DNA from 3 places in the Planococcus sp. S3-L1 genome. Region 3 is predicted to be linked to each of the others. Evidence: riboswitches for the same ligand, from Rfam matches in the RefSeq annotation. Region 3 holds a riboswitch; each other region holds the start of a gene.

Region 1 (4,377 bases), on a different contig from region 3:
AACCAAAATTTGATGCCATTGTACCATTAGAAATTGGTCAATATCTCCGCGATCATATCTCAGGTAGTCAATTGGTTGTAATGGAAGCAATGGGACACAATCCACATTTGAGTGATTCAGAGGAAACGGTAAAACGCATTAAGGCGTATTTAGCAGAATAGAGGAGTGAAAATCGTGGAACAGCAACTCGATAGAGCCCCTTGTGGTTATTTGGTTCTGGACCAGGAATTGCGTGTCGTTGAAATGAATAGCACGTTGCGGAATTTGACAAGCGTAGAAAATCCGCAGCATATCCATGATTTACTGACTATCGCTTCCCGGATGTATTTCCAAACGTACTTTACTCCTTCTATTAAAATGCATGGCACCGTAAATGAAATGTTTTTGACCTTGAAAAGTGCGGCAGGACATATGCCAGTCTTGATGAATGCAGTAGAGCAAAATGGTTTGTACGAATGTGCATTGATCCAGATGAGTGTTCGTGGTGAATATGAAAAAGAACTCCTATTAGCCAAACGCAATGCAGAAAAGATCAACCGTGAAACAGTAGAAGCCTATGAGAAACTACAACATTTAATGAGCGAAGTAGAAAGTAAACAGCAACAACTGATTGATCTGAACTCAACACTACAGCAATTGTCCATCACGGATTCGCTAACGGGTTTGAAAAACCGTCGCTATTTGGAAGAGCGACTTCATGACTTTTTACTGCAGGCGCAAAATGGTCGAAAAGTGGCTCTTTTGATTTTGGATATTGATTATTTTAAGCAAGTTAACGATACATATGGTCACCAAATAGGTGATGCAGTATTGCAGGAATTAGCGTGGCATCTAGAAACGAAAGTTGGCACGGCCGATATTGTAGCACGTCTCGGAGGAGAAGAGTTCGTCGTCGTGATGCCAGACTTAGGAATTGAAGAAGGCTTAGCTATGGCTGACTCTTTGTGTAAGCACATAGAAGCTGCTGACTGGATGCATGTACCCATCACGGTAAGTATCGGTGTCGCCATTTATGCGCCTGGAGACGAAGTAGGAAGCTTGCTCTCTAGAGCGGATGGTTTTCTATACAAAGCAAAAGCTAATGGAAGAAATTGTGTCTTCGGCAATGAATAAAGAACTACCTTTAACATCCGTCTTTAAAAACGGATGTTTATTTATTGGGAAAAATAGGGAACTGGACTCATTGCAACCATTCGTTTACCAGCTATACTTAGCGTACAAAATATCTTTGCCTCTGGAGGTCTTATGGAAAAAGAGAATCGGTTATTGGGGGAACGCGTGTCGTTAGATAAAGAATTGATCGCACAATTGATTCATGAGGAAGTCAATACCAATCTTCAGGCTGAGCAGTTGCAAATGAATAAAGATTTTATCGAAGTCGTCAATAGAATCCGAATCGATTTTGTGGATTTAATTGGACAATCCATTAGCAATAGCTGCGACATTCAAGGAGTTTATGCGAATATTCAACGGTGGGGAGAAAAAACAGGTAATTTTTTTCTCGAAAACAATCGATCATTAGAAGACGCACTTGTAGAAGTTTCTCTGTTCCGAAAACACATTGGAACAGTCATCAAAACAGAAGCCGTTCACAAAAAAGTTGCCATTCAAGTCGTTTTTGATATTATGGAAACCTTTCATTCGTTACTGGATTATGCAGCTGTTTCCTATACAGAAGCCTACACAGTTTCATATCGACGAAAATTGGCATGCGCAAGAAAAGAATTTCTTGAACTTTCCTCACCCGTTGTCCCGGTCAGTGATCAGATTGCCGTTTTACCACTAGTGGGTAGCATTGAAATAGACCGAGCTCGTTATATACTGGAGAAAACCTTACTAGCAACAAATCAACTAAAAATTACGGTATTGATTGTAGATTTGTCAGGTGTCGTGAGAGTCGACTCAATCGTTGCAGAACAAATTATTAAAATCATTCAGTCGCTAAAGCTTGTAGGTATACGCTCGGTTCTCACGGGAATTCGTCCAGAAATTGCAGCGATGCTTGTTGGTATTGGCGTCGATTTAAAAGACATTGAAATTGGTGGCAGCCTGAAACGTGTCTTACATCAGATGAATGTCACTTAATTAAAAAAACGCTGAAGTTCCTAGACTTCAGCGTTTTTTTTAGTTAGTCAATTTGTCACTGCTTCTGAATGCAGACTGGGTAAAGACTTGTGTAACGTCAGGGTTTCTTCATCAGTCAGTGCAATCATTGGCAACCGAACGCCGCCAGTCGGAACACCTGTCATGTGCAGTGCTGCTTTAACTGGAGATGGATTTGGCGCAGCGAACAATGCTTTCATTGTTGGCAATAACCGTCTATGAATAGTTGCTGCTGTTTTCACATCACCTGTTTTAAAACTCGTAATCATGTCTTGCAGATCGTTGCCGATAATATGTGCAGCAACCGAAACGATGCCCGCACCACCGATAGACAGCATCGGTAAAGTCAGACTGTCATCGCCGCTATAGACAGTAAAAGATTCAGCTGTGTGTTCAATAATTTCTGAAGCAGCATCCAAATCACCGCTCGCTTCTTTAATAGAAACGATATTGTTAATTTGAGACAAGCGGATGACGGTTTCTGGAAGCAAGTTAACGACGCTACGTCCTGGAATGTTATAGAGCATGACAGGTAGATGAGTCGACTCCGCAATGGCTTGGAAATGTTGGAACATGCCTTCTTGTGAAGGTTTATTGTAATAAGGCGTAACTAGCATAATGCCATCTACGCCGACTTTCTCTGCTTGTTGAGTCAAAGAAATCGATGCCCGCGTATTGTTCGAGCCGGTTCCTGCGATGACCGGAATCCGTCCAGCAACAGTGTTGACGGTAAACTGGAACAATTCTACTTTTTCCTCTATCGATAAAGTTGGCGATTCGCCTGTGGTTCCTGCGACGACAAGGCCGTCAGATCCATTAGCAATCAAGTGCTCGATTAAGTTTTGCGTTGCCGGAAAATCAATTTCCTCGTATTGGTCGAATGGTGTTACCATTGCTGTAATTACTTGGCCGAAATTCATACAGAACACACCCTTTTCTAATTTTTTTCGAAGCTTAGAGGTGAGAGGCCCGTCAGGAACAAACAAAAAAGCAGCAACAGGAGGTCCTGTTGCTGCAGTAGAAACAATGTTTACCATTTGCTCCTGTGCATCAGATAGCCCTCCATATAGTTTCCTATATGACAGTCCTGCATTTATTAAATGCAGACCCAGCGCACGGAAATGTGAGATCTCCGCCACTTCGGCAAATCCCCCTTTCGGCAAACGTCAACGGATCTCATCATCCTCGTTTTGCGTACTAATGGTTTTTGCGCCTCTATCCTACTCTTGTAAAAACAAGAGCAAGAAATATTGAATTAGCTGTACTATAACAAATGTTTCTATTAATTGCAAGATGAAGAACGTAAAAAATTATAACCGAGGAGAGATAGAATGAGTGAGCAAGCCTATGACCAACTGCTAGCCATTGCAACAACAGGAAACCAGCAAGGATTTAATGCCTCTTTGCATCATAATCGTTATGAGCCTACACCTTACGATTTACTCGACAAATTGTTTGAGCATTATAGCCTGTCTCCTGAAGATTGTATCGTTGATGTTGGCTGTGGAAAAGGGCGCTTGAATTTTTATGTGCATCATTTTTTTGGTGTAAAAAGTGTAGGCATCGAAATGAATCCGACATTTTACACAGAAGCCCTCGAAAATAAAAAACAGTACGCGAAAAAGCACAAAGGTGCAGAGTTTCACATTAACTTTTGTAATTGCTTAGCTCAGAAATACCCAGTTACAGCAGACGATACCGTATTCTATTTCTTTAACCCTTTTTCAGTGGCGATATTCATCGCATTTGTGAATAAAATTTTAGCTTCAGTCGAAAAATCTCCACGGACGGTAGACATGATTTTGTTTTTTGCCTCTCAAGATTACAGTGATTATCTGGAAGCTAACGGAGTTTTTCAGCTAATAGAAGAAATTCAATTGTCGGATTTCCATAAAGATCCGCGCGAACGATTTTTAATTTATCGATTGTCTAAAATGGATTAGAACTAGTGCTCTAAAGGGTATATTTACAGTAAAACAATTGTGAAACGAGGGACCCCTATGGAATGGAAAGGTAGAAAAGCCAGTAGAAACGTTGAAGATCGGCGAGGGAAAGGTGGAGCGCTAGTAGCAGGAGGCGGCATCGGCGGTATTTTAATTGTGTTATTAGTGGCTTTTTTAGGAGGCGACCCAGGTGTCATTCTTGATCAATTGGGTGGATCCTCAGGAACGACTTCAAACCAGTCTTACGAATCAACTCCACAAGAAGAAGAATTGGCTGAATTTGTGTCAGTCGTTCTAGCGGATACGGAACAAGTTTGGACAGAAGTTTTTA
Region 2 (4,377 bases), on a different contig from region 3:
CTCACGCGATGACATGTTTGAAGCGTTTAGAAAATCCATTCGCCCATTAAAAGAAGCTGGGAAACTGGCAATGGTACTGCTTCAGTTTCCGCCGTGGTTTGATTGCCAAAAAGACAATGTCGATCAACTTCGAGAGATTACCGGGCGTTTAAAAGAATTTGATCTGGCAATCGAATTTCGTCATCAATCCTGGTATGCCAATGGGATGAGTGAAAAAACCGTGGACTTCTTACGGGATAATCAGTTGATTCACACAGTGTGTGACGAACCGCAGGCAGGAGATGGCTCAATTCCACTGGTTCCAATTTCTTCAAGAACAGACAAAGTGCTACTTCGTATTCACGGTCGCAATGTTCATGGCTGGCTAAATCCAGGGCATGGACAAAACTGGCGGGAAGTTCGTTATCTCTATGATTATAATAAAGAAGAACTGGGCGAGATCAGTCGTGCTGTAAATCTATTGGCGCAAACAGCAGAAACGATCTACGTGATTTTTAATAATAACTCAGGAGGCCATGCAGCAGGTGACGCTAAAGAGTTCCAGAATATGAATGATTTATCATTTGACGGACTTTCACCAAAGCAAATGGATTTATTTGAAGGAGGATTTTAATGGTTTTCATCGTTATGGCACTTGTCGGAGTGGCTTCTGGCATAGTGGGTGCATTGATAGGGCTTGGTGGTGGCGTTATACTGGTTCCAGCTTTACTTTTTCTAGGCACCAGTTTTGCATTTTTTCCGGACCTTTCGCCTCAGAAAATTGTTGGCTTATCAGTCATCATGATGATTTTCACAGGCTTGTCTTCAACTTTAGCTTATATGAAAGTTCGAACAGTCGATTATAAAAGCGGACTTATTTTCTTTGCAGGAAGTGCACCCGGTACAATCATTGGTGCTTTTGTTAATAAAAACTTGGATTTGCCGTCATTCAATCTGTATTTCGGAATTCTTCTCGTTTTTCTATCGTTGCTTTTACTGTTGCGCGACCGGCTCAAATCGGTTCGCTGGTTCGTGGACAACGGTCGTAAAACAACGTTTATAGACAATCAAAATAAAGAATATATTTATGGCTATCCAATTTGGTTTGCCTTGTTATTAACTTTTTTTGTTGGAGTGGCTTCAGGGTTGTTCGGTATCGGTGGTGGCTCAATTATCGTGCCTGCGATGATTTTATTGTTCTTATTCCCACCACATGTAGCCATTGGGACGTCTATGTTTATGGTGTTTTTATCAGCACTTGTCAACTCCGTTACCCATATCTCATTAGGAAACGTGCCATGGATTTATACGCTAGCCGTTGTTCCAGGTGCATACATGGGTGCGAAAATAGGTGCGAAGTTAAACAAGCGCCTGAATTCGGAAATGCTGGTGACCATTTTGCGTATTGTCCTTTTGATTCTCGGGTTGCGATCGATTTACGAAGGAATATTTAGTTCTTAAAGAGGTGTTTTCATGAGTGAAACTATTCATATTTATCATACGAATGATTTGCATAGCCATTTTACAAATTGGCCACAGATTAAATCGTTTTTAGCTGAACGAAAAAGATGGCACGAAGAAGAAGGCGACGTCTGTCTTATTTTAGATATTGGTGACCATGTTGATCGTTCGCATCCTTATACAGAAGGCACAGCAGGCAAAGGCAATGTGCAATTGCTAAACGAAGCGCAATACGATGCTGTGACGATTGGCAATAACGAAGGCATTACACTGTCAAAAGAAGAGCTTGCTGATTTGTATGTTCAAGCCGATTTTAAAGTGGTGGTGTCAAATTTATTTGATTTGCGTGGCAATCGACCTCAATGGGCTAAGCCCTATCATATTATCCGTACAACAAACGGAACACGGATTGGATTAGTAGGTGCAACCGCAGAGTTTACACCTTTTTATCATAAACTGGGTTGGCGACTTACAGATGCCAAAGAATCTATTATTCAAGCAGTAAAAGAAATTGAAGAACACACGGATTTAATTATTTGCTTATCACATCTTGGCATTAAAGAAGACGAGTTATTGGTGGATCTTTGTCCACAAATCAATATTATTTTGGGGGCACATACGCATCATGTTTTTCATGAAGGCAAATGGCAAGGGAACACTTTGCTAGGTGCTGCAGGAAAATTCGGTTTTTACGTTGGTCATATTGCTGTAGCAGAAGCATTTGAAAAAACCACTGCGCAACTCGTTGAAGTGTCTCGGTTACGCGAAGAACAAGAAGGATTTGATGAACTGCTAATCGAGCAGGGAAAAATACAAATGAACGAGTTAGTTTTTCATAGCGACAAGACGCTAAAAGCAAAGTGGTTTAAAGATTCAGAGCTGGCAACTTTGTTTGGACAAGCGCTGATTGAATTTACAGAAGCCGATTGTGCGTTATTTAATGCCGGAATATTTATGGAAGATATGGCAAAAGGTGCGATGACTCGCTACAACTTTCATCAAATGTTGCCTCATCCAATCAACCCTTGTCTTGTCGAGCTAAGCGGAGCAGAGTTAAAGGAGATTTATTTGCAGTCTTTGAACTCAGAATGGCCACAGCTCGAGTTAAAAGGAATGGGATTCCGCGGCGCGGTATTTGGCAAGATGATTCATTTGAATATGGAAATTATGAATCACCGGTTTTATATCAATGGGCAACTAGCAGTGCACGATCAAACTTACCGGTTGGTTACGTTAGACATGTTAACGTTTGGCTACTTTTTCCCAAGCTTAAAAAGAGCGGCTAAGACATATTTTATGCCAGAGTTTCTGCGTGATGTGTTTAGCGAGTATTTTCATAGCAAAGCCTTGAAGTAGAAGGCCTATTCGGAATATAAACGCAGTTGATTTTATGGTGATTTTGGGCTATGCTAATAAAGAAATATATATTGGTGGGTAGAGGCTGCAGGACTGATCAGTAAGATGCGCGAGTTTGACCGCGTTGAACGCATCTGAAAGGAAGTTTTGCCGAAATCGATTTTCTAGGTCTAAGAAGATGGATTGGGGTCATTCTAAATAAGAATGTCACTGTCATTTGAGCAACAGCTTAAATGGGGAGCTACAGGGTTGTTTGATGTTCTAATGCACAGACGAATTGTAGAAGGCTGACTTTATCCAATTGGAGAGGTCGGCTTTTTTTATCTCATTTTTCACCCATCAAAAATTAGGAGGAGTTTTTATGGAGAATACAATTTTTTCGATTTTGCCGCCGATTATTGCAATCGTTATGGTACTTTTAACGCGTCGTGTGCTATTGTCGCTAGGTACCGGTATTGTAGCAGCAGCTGTAATATTGACATGGTTTGCACCACTTGATGCCTTACAAGAGCTTGTAACATCATTTACGATTATTTTTTGGAATGAAGGTTTCAATGCTTATAACGTCTTTATCATTCTTTTCTTGTTGTTGCTTGGCATTATTACAGCATTCGTTAGTTTATCAGGAGGCAGTCATGCTTTCGCTGAATGGGCTTCCACACGTATCAAGTCGCGAAGAGGGGCGAAGGTTCTGACAGTAGTTCTTGGAATTGTGATCTTCATCGATGACTATTTCAATGCTTTAGCTGTAGGACAAGTTGCACGTCCAATTACTGATCGTTACAAAGTGTCACGCGCTAAGCTCGCATACTTTATCGATTCGACTGCTGCGCCTGTTTGTGTCGTTTCTCCCGTATCAAGTTGGGGAGCTGCAATTATTGGGATTATTGCGACGATTTTAGCAGGACAAACTTTTGTTGAATATTCCGCATTAGAAGCTTTCTTATGGATGGCACCGATGAACTTTTATGTAGTCGCTTCTCTAGCTATTGTCTTTTTTGTTGCTATTCGTGATGTTGATTTTGGTGAAATGAAAAAACATGAAGTGCTTGCGATTACGGAAGGTCAACTTTTTGATCCTAACAAAACCATTCCAGGTGAAATGAAAGAAGATTTTCCAACTCATTCACATGGACATGTGAGAGATTTATTACTACCAATTTTATTGTTGATCGTTGGTACAGTAGGAGCAATGATTTGGACGGGCTATCAGAACGCAGATCAAGTATTTGATATTTGGTTGATTTTTGAAAATACGGATGTGCCAGCTTCCTTATTAACAGGTGGTGTGCTAGGCGCATTAACGTCCATTATCTTATACGTTATGCAAATGAAAAAGAACGAAACAGCTAATGTGGGCTGGATTGGCAAAGGCATTTGGGCAGGTATCAAATCAATGATGGGTGCAGTGCTAATTTTGATTTTTGCTTGGTCGCTGACTTCTTTGATCGGGTTACTTGAAACGGGTGCATATTTAGCAGGCGTTGTGTCTGAAGGCAATGTTCCGACAGCTATTCTTCCCGTTTTACTGTTTGTGTTAGCGGGTGTTATGGCTTTTTCTACAGGAACATCGTGGGGGTC
Region 3 (4,377 bases):
CAACATAACTCCTTTAAACCGATAGCGCTTATGGATTTCGCAGGCGATTACCTTCTATCTAGAGGAAATGTATCGAAATAGAATCGATTTAACAGCATTCCCCCAAAAAAGCGATTCTCTAATTGAGAATCGCTCTTTCCAACTATTCTAGTACAAACCACTGTGTAGACATCATTACTATATCAGCATTGAGAATTTGAACATTTTGTGAATTTTTTTACTAGCTTTTATTACATTAGGAATTCATTATTTATGAGTGGACTTCTACCGCAGCCAATCCGTACGCTGCATGTAAAGCATTCGCTGATTTGTTCATATCTACTTCTGGCACAACGACTGAAATTTTTATTTCAGAGGTACTAACCATCTTCACCGGAACTTCTTCGCTTCTTAAAATATCGAACATCCGAGCTGCGACTCCAGGATTCGATACCATGCCTGAACCTACTATCGACACTTTCGATAAGCCGACTTCTACATTTAGTGTCAGAAAACCAATGGCATCTTGTGCTTCCGTTAAAACTCGGCGTGTTTCTTCAAGGCTTTCCTGGCTAATAGAAAAAGAGACAGACGGTGGAAATTCATCACTGATGCTTTGAACAATAATATCTACATCAATGTGATTTTCAGCAAGCTTTGTAAAAATAGTAGCAAGAGATCCGTTGAATGGCTTTTTGTAACTCACAGTTACGCGCGCTATTCCTGGTTCGAATGCCACACCTCTAACGATTAAATTTTTCTCCACAGTGATCACCTCTTGTATGATTGTGCCAGGCTCGTCTGAATAACTTGCTCTGACAGATAATGGTACCTTATTGTTTTTTGCGAATTCGACCGCTCTCGGATGTAGTACGCCCGCTCCGAGATTAGCAAGTTCCAACATTTCATCATAAGAAATTTGGTGTAACTTGCGTGCACCTGTTACATACCGTGGATCTGACGTATAGACACCGTTAACATCTGTATAAATCTCACATTTTTCCGCTTTTAGTGCTGCAGCAAGCGCAACGGCAGTCGTATCCGATCCACCGCGACCAAGGGTTGTAATATTACCAATTGTATCCACTCCTTGAAAACCGGCAACCACACAAAGATAACCATTTTCCAACACACGTTCAAGACGTTCTGTATTTATTTTAATGATGCGTGCATTACGTGGTACGGATTCTGTTTCAATTCCTGCCTGCCATCCAGTAAAAGATAAAGCTTCATGACCCAGTTTCTTGAAAGCCATCGCCAATAACGAAATCGTAATTTGCTCACCTGTTGCCAGTAACATATCCATTTCTCGCTTTGGCGGTTCCGCTGATATTTCTCCCGCTAATCCGAGCAACGTATCAGTTGTCTTACCCATCGCCGAAACAACAATGACTACGCGTTTGCCTGCTTGTTTTTCACGAATAGCTCGTTTGGCAACTCCGATAATTTTTTCTGGAGTCGCGACAGAAGTTCCTCCAAATTTCATGACGATCGTTTTCATTCCATCCACTCCCACATTTAGTATGTGGCCCTCAAAATGACTAGCGATCATGCCACTAGACACAAAAAAAGGTAGCTCCCCGCAACCGCGGGAAACTACCTCTTATCATGTACGAAAAAAACGTCCATGTGAGATAGCCCTCCAGAGATTGACTCTGACAGCTCAGCACTTGTTAAATGCAGAACCAGCATGCGTAATAGCAGTCATACGCACACTTCGGCGACCGTCCCTTTCACCATCCTTCGTAGATTCTGCAAATCTCCAGATGCTTACTATTGACGTTCGCGCCTCTATCATCACTTTTCCAAGTGATTTACTTATTCTTCTACGATACCATGTTACGACTCGCTTGGCAATGTGCCTTGTTTAAAATGCTGTTCAATAGAGATTGCTAGCGCTTCTGGCATTCCTGCCTGTTGGATTTGTTCTACTGATGCTTCTTTGATTTTTTTAACAGAACCAAAATGTTTCAGTAGCTGTTGCTTACGTTTGGGGCCAACCCCTTCAAGCCCATCAAGTGCTGATTGAATTGAATTTTTTCCACGTAACTGACGGTGAAACGTAATAACAAAACGGTGGACTTCGTCTTGAATCCGTTGAAGCAAGTAAAAAGCTTCACTCGTCCGTTTTAGTGGCACAATTTCAGCAGGTGAACCATACAGCAATTGAGAAGTTTGGTGCTTAGCGTCTTTTGCTAGACCCGCAATTGGGATAGATAAACCGAGTTCATCTTCTAAAATTTCACGTGCCGACTCCATTTGTCCTTTTCCTCCATCAATAACAACCAGGTCAGGTAAAGGTAAACCGTCCTTCAATACACGTGAATAACGTCGACGGATAACTTCTCGCATCGCCGCGTAATCATCCGGCTTTGACGCATTCCGAGTCTTGTATTTGCGGTAGTCTTTTTTAGAAGGCTTGCCATCAATAAACGTAATCATTGCAGATACTGCATCAGCGCCTTGAATATGCGAGTTATCAAAAGCTTCGATGCGAAGAGGCACTTCAATATTCATCGCCTCACCCAAATCTGTACACGCGCCAATGGTTCGTTCTTCTTGTCGCTCTAACAATTGGAATTTTTCTTTAATGGCCACTTCCGCATTTTTCTTAGCAAGTGCCACCAGCTCTTTTTTCTTGCCTCGTTGTGGAACGAGTACACGAACGCCTAGCCATTCTTTTAACATGTCGGGATCATCCGCTTCAGGAATTAAAATTTCACTCGGTTTCACATGGTTGGCTTTTTCATAAAATTGCCCGAGATACGTTAAAAATTCCTCTTCCGGATCACGGTACAAGGGGAAAAGCGATACGTCTCGTTCAATTAGTTTGCCTTGTCGCACAAAAAAGACTTGCACACACATCCAGCCTTTATCAACAGCATACGCAAAAACATCGCGATTGGTAAAATCATTCATCGCCATTTTTTGTTTTTCCATCACCGTTTCAATCATATTAATTTGATCACGGTATTCTTTTGCGCGTTCAAATTCCAGATTTTCTGCCGCTTCCGACATTTTTGCGACCAATTGCACTTTAACTTCACGGAATCCACCGTTTAAAAACTTTGTAATGCCATCAATCATCTCTTGATAGGTTTCTTTTTCAACCGGTTTAACACACGGTGCTAAACATTGACCTAAATGATAATACAGACATACTCGGTCAGGCATGGTATGACATTTCCGCAACGGGTACAAGCGGTCCAGTAGTTTTTTTGTTTCTGCTGCTGCGTAGGCGTTAGGATAAGGTCCAAAATATTTCCCTTTATCTTTTTTTACTTGTCTTGTCGTGATCAGCTTTGGATGACGCTCTCCCGTAATTTTTAAGTACGGATAGCTTTTATCATCTTTTAGCATAATGTTATACTTCGGATCGTATTTTTTAATCAAGTTCAATTCGAGAATTAATGCTTCTTTATCAGAAGACGTAATAATATACTCAAAATCCTCTATTTCATTCACCAAACGTTGTGTTTTGGTATCATGACTTCCCGTAAAATAAGAACGCACACGATTTTTGAGAACTTTTGCCTTTCCTACATAAATTACCGTATTCTGGCGATCTTTCATCAAATAACAGCCTGGTTGATCAGGCAATATTGCCAATTTGTGTCGAATCAATTCGTTTGCCATTTTATCACCCTATTAAAAAACCGGGTACCATCACTGGACCCGGTTAAGAATTATGCGTGTTTTTCAACCAATTCAGCTAATGCTTCTTTTGGTCGGAAACCAACTACTTTATCAACTGTTTCGCCGTCTTTCATCAATAACAAAGTTGGAATTGACATGATGCCATAGTTTCCAGCTGTTTCTTGGTTTTGATCCACATCAACTTTTACGATTTTAACTTTATCGCTCATTTCAGCGTCCAATTCTTCTAGCACAGGAGCGATCATTTTACATGGTCCGCACCAAGTTGCCCAAAAATCTACTAAAACGAGTCCTTCTGCTACTTCTTGTGAAAAGTTCTGATCTGTACCGTGTACAATTGCCATGAATAATTCCTCCTTATGATTAACCAAACTATATTCAAAGTATATCATGCGTTAAAAACACTAGCTATTTTTTTGCCTACTCCTCTATTACCCAGCAGATCATTGAGCTAAACGAAAACAGATTGCTTCCGTCCTAACAGTTGCTTTCCTACAGCAGTCGCTACTTTTTGAAGCCACTCATTAGTAAAAATCCTCAGACAAAAACAGATGACGAATTTTTTCTCGCCACCTGTTTAAGTTTTAAAAGTAAGCGATTAGCCACTTTTTGTAATTACATTACTTTCTTAAATTCTTCTGTCAGCATGGGAATAACTTCAAACAAATCTCCGACAATGCCGTAATCTGCTACTTTGAAAATATTTGCTTCTGGGTCTTTGTTGATTGCTACGATGACTTT

The links. A riboswitch is a leader RNA that binds a small molecule or an ion and turns the genes downstream of it on or off. The one in region 3 is predicted to bind lysine.
Region 1: it holds a riboswitch for lysine, as region 3 does, so the genes downstream of both, dapA (4-hydroxy-tetrahydrodipicolinate synthase) here and QMF37_RS04585 (aspartate kinase) in region 3, are expected to answer to the same signal.
Region 2: it holds a riboswitch for lysine, as region 3 does, so the genes downstream of both, QMF37_RS10230 (Na+/H+ antiporter NhaC family protein) here and QMF37_RS04585 (aspartate kinase) in region 3, are expected to answer to the same signal.

The regions. Positions count from the first base shown of each region.
Region 1 is NZ_JASISN010000001.1:8,887-13,263, forward strand. Features, by position in the region: gene QMF37_RS00060 (alpha/beta fold hydrolase) at 1-161, shown strand, start outside; gene QMF37_RS00065 (GGDEF domain-containing protein) at 175-1,113, shown strand; gene QMF37_RS00070 (STAS domain-containing protein) at 1,246-2,085, shown strand; gene dapA (4-hydroxy-tetrahydrodipicolinate synthase) at 2,133-3,023, opposite strand; lysine riboswitch at 3,151-3,329, opposite strand; gene QMF37_RS00080 (class I SAM-dependent methyltransferase) at 3,435-4,046, shown strand; gene ypfJ (KPN_02809 family neutral zinc metallopeptidase) at 4,104-4,377, shown strand, end outside.
Region 2 is NZ_JASISN010000009.1:36,197-40,573, reverse strand. Features, by position in the region: gene QMF37_RS10245 (DUF72 domain-containing protein) at 1-613, shown strand, start outside; gene QMF37_RS10240 (sulfite exporter TauE/SafE family protein) at 613-1,440, shown strand; gene QMF37_RS10235 (bifunctional metallophosphatase/5'-nucleotidase) at 1,453-2,796, shown strand; lysine riboswitch at 2,868-3,048, shown strand; gene QMF37_RS10230 (Na+/H+ antiporter NhaC family protein) at 3,158-4,377, shown strand, end outside.
Region 3 is NZ_JASISN010000003.1:121,972-126,348, reverse strand. Features, by position in the region: gene QMF37_RS04585 (aspartate kinase) at 251-1,480, opposite strand; lysine riboswitch at 1,607-1,781, opposite strand; gene uvrC (excinuclease ABC subunit UvrC) at 1,819-3,615, opposite strand; gene trxA (thioredoxin) at 3,666-3,980, opposite strand; gene QMF37_RS04570 (electron transfer flavoprotein subunit alpha/FixB family protein) at 4,252-4,377, opposite strand, start outside.